2 linked regions of the Anatilimnocola aggregata genome follow. Each later gene encodes a partner of the first gene's protein in a complex. Links are inferred from orthologs where the notes say so. Each region holds a gene or a part of one and is shown in the gene's direction. Other genes may lie near its edges.

What was found.
Region 2: the proteins of nusB (region 1) and rpsJ are in contact, whole or in part, in a solved structure (PDB 3D3B), measured with the Escherichia coli proteins. The link is inferred for Anatilimnocola aggregata from one-to-one orthologs.

What each region holds. Positions count from the first base shown.
Region 1 is NZ_CP036274.1:5,735,086-5,741,141, reverse strand. What follows is about bases 1,384-4,088. They hold nusB (transcription antitermination factor NusB), read left to right. Parts: upstream 1,384-2,371; coding sequence 2,372-2,806; downstream 2,807-4,088. Other genes in these bases: ftsY (signal recognition particle-docking protein FtsY), read left to right, coding at 2,930-3,955; ETAA8_RS21475 (LssY C-terminal domain-containing protein), read left to right, coding at 1,496-2,260; ETAA8_RS21480 (ABC transporter permease), read left to right, coding at 1,384-1,503. In the rest of the region: ETAA8_RS21485 (substrate-binding domain-containing protein), read left to right, coding at 1-108; more of ETAA8_RS21480, read left to right, coding at 151-1,383; ETAA8_RS21460 (porin), read left to right, coding at 4,318-5,694; ETAA8_RS21455 (DUF1559 domain-containing protein), read right to left, coding at 5,883-6,056. UniProt on the Escherichia coli protein: Part of the processive rRNA transcription and antitermination complex (rrnTAC). The complex forms an RNA-chaperone ring around the RNA exit tunnel of RNA polymerase (RNAP).
Region 2 is NZ_CP036274.1:7,124,161-7,130,236, reverse strand. What follows is about bases 3,352-6,076. They hold rpsJ (30S ribosomal protein S10), read left to right. Parts: upstream 3,352-4,414; coding sequence 4,415-4,738; downstream 4,739-6,076. Other genes in these bases: rplD (50S ribosomal protein L4), read left to right, coding at 5,667-6,076; rplC (50S ribosomal protein L3), read left to right, coding at 4,911-5,609; ETAA8_RS26890 (universal stress protein), read left to right, coding at 3,661-4,089; ETAA8_RS26895 (hypothetical protein), read left to right, coding at 3,352-3,594. Outside these bases: ETAA8_RS26905 (hypothetical protein), read left to right, coding at 1-479; ETAA8_RS26900 (CARDB domain-containing protein), read right to left, coding at 492-2,663; more of ETAA8_RS26895, read left to right, coding at 3,076-3,351. UniProt on the Escherichia coli protein: Involved in the binding of tRNA to the ribosomes. Part of the processive rRNA transcription and antitermination complex (rrnTAC). The complex forms an RNA-chaperone ring around the RNA exit tunnel of RNA polymerase (RNAP).

The sequences.
Region 1 (6,056 bases):
TCGATTCTGGAATATTTCGATGGCAAATCGCCACCAGCCGAGCAACTGATTCCCACCGAGCTCTATCGCCAGGCAGATGGGCAGAAAGATGAATCGCTGAGCAAGTAGCTTTTCATCTGCCCCGATTCGTCAGCCAACGATATGGGATCTATGCCTGCCACAGCCCAAAACTCGAATAGGTATCTTGCCTGGCTGCGCTGGTTGCTGGCCGAGCAGGCGATGCTCGTCGCGCTGGTGATTCTGATCGCGGTGCTCAGCGTGCTGACGTGGGATAAACAATCGCCGACCGGTGCAGTTGCTGGTCAAGTTTTGGCCGCCAGAATCAGCGGGCAACTGGCGACCGGCAACTCGGTGGCAATCCTCACGCGCAGCACCAGTGAGGATCTAGCCTTCGCCACTGAACTAAAGGCGCAACTAGAGCAACGGGGATTTCGGATTCCCGTGATAGTGAATGCCGAGCCGCCACAAGCTCGCGCGGCGCTTGAGGCCGCGACATTGGCGGGGCAAAAGATCGACCTGATCGCAGCCAGCGAAGTTGCCAGCAGTTGGACCGCCGTACAACGGTGGGCCGAGAGGCAGTCACAACCCGTGATGATCCTGAAACCGCAGCCCTATTATTGGCCCAACTTTCTGAAAACCGACAATCTGCTGAACATCAGCAACCAAATCGCCGTAATCGCGATCATTGCGATCGGGATGACTATGGTCATCATTACCGGCGGCGTCGATCTCTCGGTCGGCAGCTTGATCGCGCTCTCAGCTGTGATCTGCACTATTTTGCTCCGTGATCTGGCAGGTGGGCAAAGCGCATCGCTATTCGCCACATTGGCGTGCAGTCTGGCTGCGATTGGTGCCTGTGCCTTGTTTGGCGCAGTCTCCGGGACATTCGTCACGTTGCTCCGCGTGCCGTCGTTTATCGTTACGCTCGCAATGATGTTGCTGGCTGACGGAGTCGCCTACAACCTGTCGCAAGGAGCGACCATCGACGAAATTCCGCGGGCGTTCATGTGGCTGGGAAAGGGTACAGCGCTCGTCCGAATCCCCAATTCCGCGGTGTTGATGATTGGCTTGTATGTCGTCGCCCAGTTCATCATGACAAAAACAATCTTCGGCCGGCATTTGTACGCGGTCGGCGGCAACCTGAAGGCAGCCTGGCTGTGCGGTGTGCCGGTCAAGCGCGTGACAATCGCTGCCTATATCATTTGCGCTGCGCTGGCGGGCCTTGGTGGCGTGCTGATGGCATCGCAACTGGGGGCCGGCAGCCCCAATTATGGCTCGAAGCACGAACTGATGGTGATTGCAGCAGTCGTGGTTGGCGGGACTTCGCTGGCGGGTGGTCGCGGCACCATGTGGGGGACCTTTATCGGAGCGCTGATTCTGGCAGTGATCGCCAATGGCATGAATTTAGTTGGGTTGGAAAGCAAGCGGCAGCAGATTGTGCTGGGAATGGTTATTCTAAGTGCAGTCCTGCTCGACCGAATGAAGCGACCACCCCATGAATGAAGTACCTGCGACCTCCGAATCTGCCGCGCCCGTCTCACCCAAGAATTCCCGTTCTGAATGGAAAACGGCTGTGCTCGTGTTCCTCGGCATTGTGGCGACGTATTTTTTAGTTGCCTACGTAGTGATGCCTCTGGTGTGGAAGCGTTACGCACATCGGCATCCGGGGCTCGATAATACTCCGGGCATGACTGTCGCCGCCGACGGGCACTTGGGCGATCCGATTAACGTGGCCCTCGTTAGTGCCGAAGCTGATTTGAAACCGGTGATGGAAGCCGCGGGCTGGTTTCCGGCCGATCCCTTGGGAGTGCGCGCTGACCTGAAGATTGCCGCCGATACGGTCCTCTCGCGCGAGTACCGAGCGGCCCCAGTCAGCAATTTGTTCTTGTATGGCCGCAAGGAAGACTTTGCCTTTGAAAAGCCGGTCGGCAACAATCCGCGTCAGCGGCACCATGTGCGCTTTTGGAAATCGGCTCAATTGGACGATCAAAATCGTCCTCTGTGGGTGGGTTCGGCTGCGTATGACTCGCATGTCGAGTTGAGTCGTACGACCGGCCAGATCACCCACCACATTTCCCCAGATGTCGATGCCGAGCGAGACCTGCTGTTTGGCGACTTGCAGCAGACCGGGCGGCTGGTCGATGTGCAGTTGATTGCCGATTTTCACAAAACCAAATCAGGCAAGAACGGCGGAGGGGATCCTTGGCACACCGACGGCGCGCTGATGCAAGGCACAATTCGGCCAGCTACTTCGCCTTGAGGTGGTTCTGGCAATTCAGCTCTAGGTCTCCTCTCAAAATGGCCGCTCGCCCCGTATAATCGACGTGACAGTGAAGAAGTCCGTTGCCCGCAACCCAGGAGTGTGGGGGTTATGACTCGCCGTAGCCGAGCGCGAGAAGTCGTGCTGCAAGTTTTATTCGAAGACGATTTGAACCCGGATCGGAAGACGATTCAGGCCGACGATTTCATGCGCAATCGCCTGAATCAGGACCAGGAATTGCTCGATTTTGCTCGCCGACTGGTGGCGGGAGTGCGAAAGAACCGGATCGAACTCGACGACCTCCTGAAGCAGACAGCTGATAATTGGAGCCTCGAGCGGATGGCGGTGATCGACCGGAATATCCTCCGGCTGGGCGCTTATGAGATGCTCCACTCCGATACGCCCGAGCGAGTGGCGATCAATGAAGCGGTCGAACTGGCCAAACGTTTCGGGGCCAAACAATCGTTCCACTTCGTCAACGGAATTCTCGACCGGTTCGTTAAGGAACGTCGGGAAACGGGCAAGTCAGAACAGGCGGAAAAGTAATTGCCAATCGTCTGTGCCCAGCGGCGATCTGTGAAAATGGTCATTCTTGCCGCAATCAAACCAATCTCGTCCTCTTGCTAAGCGGGTACCGGCTAGTTGCCCCTGGTGCCCAAGATAAGACCTATGGGAATTTTTGACTATTTCAAGAAGAAGCCCGATGAGCTTGCTTTGCCCGAGGCACCACAGTCGGCCAGCAAACCCGCAGCAGAAGCGGCAACTCCGCAGAGCATCTTCACCCGCCTGCAGTCGGCGCTGAAGAAAACGCACGACGTCCTCAACACCGATATTCGCGACTTGTTCAAGCGCGAGGGTCGGCTCGTAGATGACGAGTTCCTGACGGAACTGTTCGCCGCCCTGGTGAAGACCGATATGGGTGTCGGCCCTGCCAACAAGCTGCGCGATCGGGTGAAAACCGATTTTCGCGGGCGCGTGGTGCAAATGAGTGATGTGCTAGCGGCCGTGAAGCAGGAACTGCGCGGCATGCTCGACCAACCAGGCCAACAGCAAGCATTGCAGTTCGTCACCAGCGGGCCCACAGTTATCTTGGTGGTGGGCGTGAATGGCTCCGGCAAGACCACTACAATCGCTAAACTTTGCCAACGCTTCAAAGATCAGGGTAAAAAGGTTGTCCTCGGCGCTGGAGATACCTTTCGCGCGGCGGCTGTTGAACAGCTGACGATCTGGGCCGATCGCTTGGGCGCGGAAATTGTCAAAGCCGAGCCGGGCGCGGATCCAGCGAGTGTTGCTCATCGCGCGGTGGCGAAGGCCGTCGAAGTGAATGCGGATATCTGCATTGTCGATACCGCTGGACGCTTGCAGACCCAGTCGAACTTGATGCAGCAGCTCGAGAAAATCCATCGGGTGATGGGCAAAGTCATACCGGATGCGCCACACGAAGTGCTGCTGGTGTTGGATGGAACTGCGGGGCAGAACGCAATCAGCCAGGCTCAGGGTTTTTCGTCAGCCGCCAAGTGTACGGGCATTGTGCTCACCAAGCTCGATGGCACTGCCAAGGGTGGTGTGGTGGTTGCCATTCGGGAAAAGTTCGCGATCCCAGTCAAGTTCGTGGGGCTTGGGGAAAAGGCTGCGGATCTGGCAGAGTTTAACGCGCAGCAGTTTGTCGATGCCCTGTTCGAGGACCTTGTGTGAGCTTCGTTTCCTGAACTCGAACCCTGCTTGCGCGGGCATTCCTAAAAGCGTGCAACGTCCGGAATTGATTGAAGTCCGGTTGTAACGACCTTAACGACGGCACCTGCGGAACATCCGGCAAGGTTTCACACCCGCGACGCAAAGTCGCGGTTTCTGCCATGTTTATCGAGTGAATGTCTTGCACCTGCCAGCGCGGCAGTACCGATATCAACAGTGCTGGGATAAGGCGACGGTTTGCCCTTCCAATTGCTTGCCACGGATTCCCAGTACCTGCCTGTTGGCCCTACCTGTTTGGCGTGACGAACTGCGCCGTTTGTCGCGCTCTTTGCAACCGTTTCCTCATGGACTGGGGAGTTAAAACCATGAAACTGTCGAAGCTTGCTTTCGCTGCCGCGATCGCTTGGGGCATTTACACAAGTAATGCCTCTGCCCAAACGTATGGGCAACAACCACAAGTTCGTCAGGTCGCTGCGACCAACGACTACTTCTATCAACCCGAGGCTTCGCCCAGCGACCGGCCACCGCCGGCCCCGATGGTCGAACAAGCCCCAATGGCTGCCGCTGCTGCTCCGGCCGCATGCGACGCCTGTGCCGAAGAAGAAGAAGCCACCTGCGATCCTTGGCGGTTGTTCTGCCAAAAGGAATGCGGCTGGAACATCACCGGCTTCGTCAACGCCGGCTACACCTACAACTTCCACAACCCACCTTCGACCTTCAATGGCCCAGTGACCTTCAACGATCGTGATTCTGGTCAATTCAACCAGTTGTATCTCGTCGCTGAGAAGGCCATCGACCGTGAAACGTGCTGCTGGAACTGGGGTGGTCGCGTCGACCTGCTGTACGGTTCGGATTACATCTTCACGCAATCGCTGGGCTGGGAAACGACCCCAACCGGTGGAGCGAAGTGGAATACCAATCCGAACTACGGGTTGGCCATTCCTCAGCTGTACGCCGAAGTGGGTAACGAGAACAACTCCATCAAGCTCGGTCACTTCTATACCGTTCTCGGTTACGAAGTGGTGCCTGCGAATGGCAACTTCTTCTACTCGCACGCTTACACGATGCAGTACGGCGAGCCCTTCACCCATTGGGGTATGCTCGGTTCGTACAAGTGGAGCGACGAAGTCAGCCTGAACTACGGCATTGTGAACGGTTGGGATGCTCTCGACCGCGTTCAGAATGACCCGGGCTTCATCGCTGGTTTCACCTGGACTGGCTGCGAAGACGTACTCGCGTTCAACGTGATTTACGGCAACGAACCTCGCTTCGACAATACCGCCGTCTACACCGATCGCTATACCCATAGCCTCGTGTATACCCGCAACATCAGCGAAGATTGGCAGTACATCTTCCAGCACGATTACGGTCGCCAGGTGGCTGGTGGTCTGGGTGGTGCGGAAAACGCTGAATGGTACGGCATCAATCAGTACCTCTTCTACACAATCAACGATTGTTGGAAGTGGGGCTTCCGTGGTGAATGGTTCCGCGATGACGATGGCGTCCGCGTCACCGGTGTTCGCCCGAACAACCCGCTGGCCGGTTCGACGTTCGCTGGCAACTTCTACGAGTTGACCACGGGCCTGAACTACTCGCCCACTGCGAACCTGACCGTCCGCGGTGAAGTCCGCTACGACTGGTTCAACGGTATTCCTGCCGGCGGTGCCTTGGCCCTGCCCTACGATGACGGCACCCGGACTGACCAGACCACCTTCGGTATCGATTTGATCTACCTGTTCTAAGCCAACGGTTAGCAAAGAGCCAACTTGCTTTCTCTCTGGAGAAACAGGTAGACCGCAGCTGAGAGTCTAGTCCTCTCAGCTGCACGAATCGCGACAAACGCCCGCCGCAGGATCAAACGATTCTGCGGCGGTGTCGTTTCTTGCCTCGCGCAGCTCGGCTAGAACGTCTGGATGTTGCTGACTGGCCGTTAATCGATGGGATCGCCCGCGTTGCGAGTCACCAAGGCACAGACCACACGTGTGGCGGTATTTTCTGCCAAGAATCGCACCGAACCATCGCCGAAGCCGGCCATCGCGCCACCGGGATGAAACGCAAAGATCTCGTCCGCATTCGTGACATTAATCGCGTAGGCACCAGCGGC
Region 2 (6,076 bases), 1.4 Mb from region 1 along the record:
CAACGAATCAATTTCGCACCGACGATGTTGGTCCGCAGGATTATTCGGTAGTGGCCGAAGAAGGGACCAGTCACGATCTGGTTGCGACAACGCCGCGCCCAGCGCTCGTCGGCCCGATGTACGTTTCTGCCCCGGCACTGCCGGCACCCAAGATCGAGACGTCGCACTCGCCGACTGACGAGCCGTCGTTTCAGCACTTCGTTCTGCAAGTGCAGGCCGGTGATGTACGAGCTGCGGGGCGAACGTTAGCGGTCTTGTTCGCCCTGCCTGAGAGTCGCGCCCTGATGTGCGCAGCGACGTTTGCCGAACGCTGGCGGCGCGATCCCGATTTTATTACCCGGGCAATGCAATTGCGGACTGAAGTCACGAGTGGTTCATATAACGGCTCGCTCGTGCTATTGTTCGAATGCTTCGGCTTGACCGGAATCGAATCTATTGGTGTTCTGCAAACTTTGCAGAACCGAGTGGATGAATCGTAGTCCAGTCTTCTCCTACCGCTGCAGTGTTCCATCTGGTGCGGCGGGCAGCACGCGGGGCTTGGTGGCCGTGCGAGCCGCTGCCGAAGTGGTGCGACCATCGGCGAAGAACCGCGTGGTTCCTTCCGAAACGAGGCGAGTATCGTTATCGGTGCTGACCACCTCCACACGGAAGCGATGGGCACCCACCTTATCGGCCCGGGCCTTCACGTGAATGACAACTTGCTCTCCAGCGCCCAGTTCTGGAAGGGCATCGAATAGCACCTGGCCAGGCACAACGCGTCCTTCAGCACCGGCGAGCGTGACTGGCTCCAGCCCTTCAGAGAACTGCATTACCACCTTCACGTTCTTGGCGGCTTGGGTGCCACGGTTCATTAGCTGCACTTCGTAGGTAATGTCGTCGCCAACGGGAGCAGGTCCAGCGGGATCGTTGACGGCAAGTTTGAGCTGCGAAACAGCTTCGACTCCGGTTTCGACTTCGTGAGTCGAAGCACCTGACCGCGGTCCGTGAGCTTGCACGACCACGCGATGGGCACCTGGTGCATTCAGTTGGCAGCGAACGTCGTATGTCCGCTCGGTTTCAGGTGGCAGTAATCCCGCCTTCCACTTCAGCACGCTGCCGGCGAAGGTAGCGCCGTCGATTCCCCCCAGGTACTTGGCTCCGGTGGGGAGCGTAACCGAGAGAGTGAGATCGTCGGCAGCTGCATTGCCACGATTCGAAACGGTGACTGCATAGGTCGCTTCAGCCCCAGCGAATTTCATCGGAGGGCCTTCGACAACCACTTCGATGACAGCCTGCTTCACGACGATGCGCCCCGCAGCTTCGGCGCGGAGATTGCCATCGGCCGTGGCACTCAATTTTAGGTCCATCGCGTTCTGTTGATTCGCAGCAACCTTCACGTTCACTTCGCGAGTCTTCCCCGCCGGAACGGTGCCGACTTCGATTTGCTGAGGAGCATTGCCGCCGGCGATTAGCTGCACAACGACGTGGTCTGCATCGCCGCTGCCGGGATTGCTGACCGTGATTGTGAACGGCTTCTCTTCGCCATAGAGCATGTCACTGGGACCAGCGAGCGAAAGTTCGAGTTGCGGCTGACGTACGGCAATTGCAGCCTTCAACCCCGTCGGCTTGCAACTCCAATCGGCGGTGATTTCGAATGCTTGTCCTTCTTGTGCGACGACTTGCAGCCGCAAGGTCTCTTGCGAATTCGCTTTGACGCGAGGCAGGTTCCAGACCATGCGAGTAGAGCCTTGGGCGTCGGCCTGTGCGTTGGCTTCACCCGAAGTCGACTCACCCGATTCCACGCTGATCCAGGCAGGCAGATTCAAACGAAGTTGAACCTCCTCGGCCGGGGCGTCACCTTCGTTAACGAGATTGATCACGTAGCGAGCAGGCTTGCCCACCATCAGTGCTTGTGGACCGGCGAGTTCGGCCCGGAGCTTCGGTCCCGGAGCGACAACCACTAAATCGCCACTAGTGAGGCCTGCAGGTGCACGACCTGTGGAACTGATCGAAGGACGAGGGCGCAGTGCCGCTTCTGGGTCATAGACACGGCGCGATGAATTGTTCGGGACTGCGGCCTGTGGCGCGGCAGCATCGAACGGAATTATCGGCGGTGCTGCTTCATCGACAACGGGGCCATTGGGTCGCTTCAGGACAGAACGCGGCGGCACTTGATCGGAATGACTTGGCTCGCTATCGCTAACCATTTGTTGGGTAGAAGGTTGTTGGGTAGCGGGCGGAGACATTTCTTGTGCTGGCACAATTCCCTGGGAGGCTGGTTGACCCGGGCGGCGGAGCACGCTGCGGGTTGGCAGCGGGCCCGGTTGTTGCCAGGCATCGGGTGGTGGAGCAGCAGCTTCGCCCATCGGTAGCGGTCGAGGTTCTTCGTATGCCTGTTCGACCGCGGGAACGAACCCCTGCGGTTGTGGTGGCTGATTCGCCAACGATCCCCCGAGTCGCCGGGTTGCCCGGCCAAACACAGCCTGCTGCGTTTCCTCGTCATCTGCGTCAACTTGCATCGCCACGGGCATTGCGTCCGCGGTGGTGCTGGCTGGCAGAAACGCCGGCGCTGCAGGTGGCCGGCTATTGGCTGGTCGCCAGCTTGCGTCCTGAGCGCGAACGATGGCCACAACACAGATGGCAGTGAGCAGTAGGGCTGATACCCAAGTTGCCTTGCGAGGCATCGCCGATCCCCTTCTACGGACGCGAGAAAAACTCTATTCGCCGTAGATATCGGCTGCGCGGGTCGTGCTGGTTTAGCCGACTTTGACGACAACCGCCGAATTGGGCGAATAGGCGGAGTTTTCCGGCTGTAGGACGAGATCTCAGCGTGCCGGCAGCTAGCACGCGGCATCACCTGGCCGTTGCTGCCGAGCAGCGTCCGCTGCCCGCAATTCATAACATCACGACCGCACACGCATACTGTGCGAAAGCGTGCGGTTTGGCACATGCCGGCTGAATCGCACATCGAAACACCCGCCATTTACGCCGTGAAATCGCCCCTCTGCCCGTTTTGTGACTATGGAACTCCCTTTGCAATAAGAGATGTGCGGTGGTGCTAACTCAATGCGGAAAACCTCGAAAAGGGACCATGCCATGACCCAGTCGGCCAAACTACTGCTTGCTTGCCTCTTGTTTGTATTGATCTTCACTGTGGGAAATGTGATGGCTCAGACCAAACCTCGCATCATGGACGAGAACGAGCCCACCATTTCCAAGTTTATGCGCGCCAAGCTGCAGCACTCGCAAAAGCTGATCGAAGCGCTTGCTCTCGAGGACTACGGCACGATGGCCAAGAGTGCCCAGGAAATGAGCCTGCTAACACGAGCCGAACAGTGGCAACTGCTCCAGACTCCGGACTATTTATTTGAAAGTGATGCCTTTCGCCGGTCAGCAGATGAAATGATGGCAGCGGCCAAAGAAAAAGATCTCGATCGTGCCGCACTCGCCTATGTCGACATGACGATGAAGTGCGTGAAATGCCACAAATACGTGCGTCACACCAAAATGGCAGCCATACCCAACCCCGGCAAGGCAAGTATCACGCTGGAGTCGCTCGTGCAGCCTGTCGTCCGCGTTCGGGACGTTCCTGACGAAGCGCGGACGACTCGTTAGCCGCTTTGAATTGGGACCGAAACTGTCGTACGATGCGGCATCCTCTCACCTGAAGGAATTGACTCCATGCCGTGGTTTCCGAAGCAGCGTGTGATTGTGCCCATCGATTTCTCCTCGGAATCATTTGCAGCGCTCGATGTTGGGCTGCAAGTGGTCGAACGGCCTAATCAAGTCTCGATTATTCACGTCATTCAAGATCTCACTCCGCTCGAAGCAGGGGAAGTTTGGGGCGTTGTCGACCCTACAGCGCGCATCGAAAGCGCGCGGCGAGCGCTGCGCGAACGATTGACCGACGAGAAGTACAGTTCGGTGCAGTTGGAAGTTGTGCTCGGGGATCCTGCTGAGGCAATCGCAGAATATGCCCAGCAAACAGGGGCCGATTTAGTCGTCATTCCATCGCACGGACGACGCGGGCTCACCAGATTGCTGATGGGCTCGACTGCGGAACGGGTCGTCCGCCTCGCTCACTGCCCCGTTCTCGTCCTCCGGCAGTAGTTGCGCGGCAAAGTTTGGTCAGCTCACGCAATCCCACCAATCGAGCCAGCGCTTGGCAGTCAAAAGGCCTTGATGAGGGGGCTAGCGAGCTGCTGCGAGCAAATACTTCTCGGGATTCGTGATTTTTCGCAGCGGACCCAATTGACTGAGTCGCTCCCCCTTTGCTAACCTTAGTCGCTTCCCAATTGGCCGACCCCGGCCAAAGTGAAGTTAGTAGCAGCACAAAACCGATCATTGCGTGATCGGATTGAGCCGCTGGCTTAGGAGCCGAGTTGCTTGAAGGCATCGCTCCTATGGAACCGCAGCTCGATAGGAGAATGCCTCAGTGGCTGGTCAGAAAGAAGTAATTCGAATTCGCATGGAAGCTTACGACCACGCGATCTTGGACCAAAGTGCCCAAGAGATCGTGGATACCGCGAAGCGCACCCATAGCGAAGTGCATGGTCCAATTCCATTGCCGACCCGCGTCGAGCGTTATACGGTCCTGTCGGGCCCAACGATCGATAAGAAGGCTCGTCAGCAATACGAGATTCGGACCCATAAGCGTTTGATTGATATCGTGCAGGCAACTGCCAAGACCATCGAGGCGCTCAATAAGCTGAGCCTGCCCGCTGGTGTGGATATCAAGATTAAGGCCACGACTCGCTAGTAAATGGCCAAGCGGGGCCTGTTAAGTCAAGTTGAGTGTTTGTTGGAATTGTTTTTCTAAACCTAGCCGCGAGCCGTTTTATATTGACGGGAAGCCGTCCGGGTAAAGCAGGGCTCTGAAGACTTCAGGGCTGTTGTGTTCTCGGCAGGCAACGGACCATAGGAATATCGCGATGACCAAGGGAATACTCGGCCGCAAGGTCGGGATGACGCAAATATTTGATGAGAACGGGGCTTGCTTGCCCGTTACCGTAGTTTTGGCCGGCCCTTGTCGCGTGCTCCAGGTTCGTACGGCTGAGCGCGATGGCTATGAAGCAGTGCAGTTGGGTTTTCTCGATAAGCCCCGCCGCCTCGCCAGTCGCAGTGAAAGTGGCCATGTTGCCGATATCGGCAGCCGTCGCTCCAAGAGGCTCAAGGCCGCTGGTGTTCAGGTTGAGGCTAAGGCTAATTGTGAGCCGCAGCGTTTTGTTCGCGAACTCCGTGGTGCTCCGGGCGCTCTTGCCGTGGGTGGCACCGTCGATGTTGGTTCGCTGGATGGTGTAAAAGCCGTTGATGTTACCGGCTTTACGAAGGGTCGCGGCTTCACGGGTGCGATGAAGCGTTGGAATTTCGCCGGTCAACGTGCGACGCACGGTGTGAAGAAGGTGCATCGTCACATGGGTGGCACTGGCGCTCTCGCTGCGAACCGCGGTGGTGGTCGTATGAAGAAGGGCAAGAAGATGCCCGGCCGCTATGGCAACGAACAAGTGACGATTCGCAATATGCGGCTCGTGAAACTCGACAAAGAAAAGAACTTGCTCCTGATCAATGGCGCAGTTCCTGGTCCGCCGGGAACGTACCTGATCATTCGCGAGACAAACAAGGTTGGTTAGTCTCGGCGGTTGTAGTTCAGGTCAATCACGCAGCAATCAAGATCGTTGGAAATAATCATGGTAAGTCTTCCGGTATTCGATCGAGCAGGCAAGGAGGTCGGTAAGTATGAAATCGACCCCGCGCAAATCGCTCCGTCTATCAATAAGCAATTGCTGCATGATGTGGTGGTGATGTACCAGGCTTCTCGCCGGATGGGTACTCACAAGACCAAGACTCGCAGTGAAGTCCGTGGTACGACCAAGAAAATGTATCGCCAGAAGGGCACCGGTAACGCGCGTGCAGGCTCGAAGCAGGCCGCTCAGCGTCGTGGTGGTGGTCACGTGTTCGCGTTGCGAAATCGCGATTACTCCTATCGTTTGCCTAAGAAGGCGATTCAGTCTGCCACTCGCATGGCCATCGCTAGCAAGTTGCAGTCGCAAGATGTGGTTGTGCTCGACGAGTTGTCGCTGTCGGCCCCCAAAACACA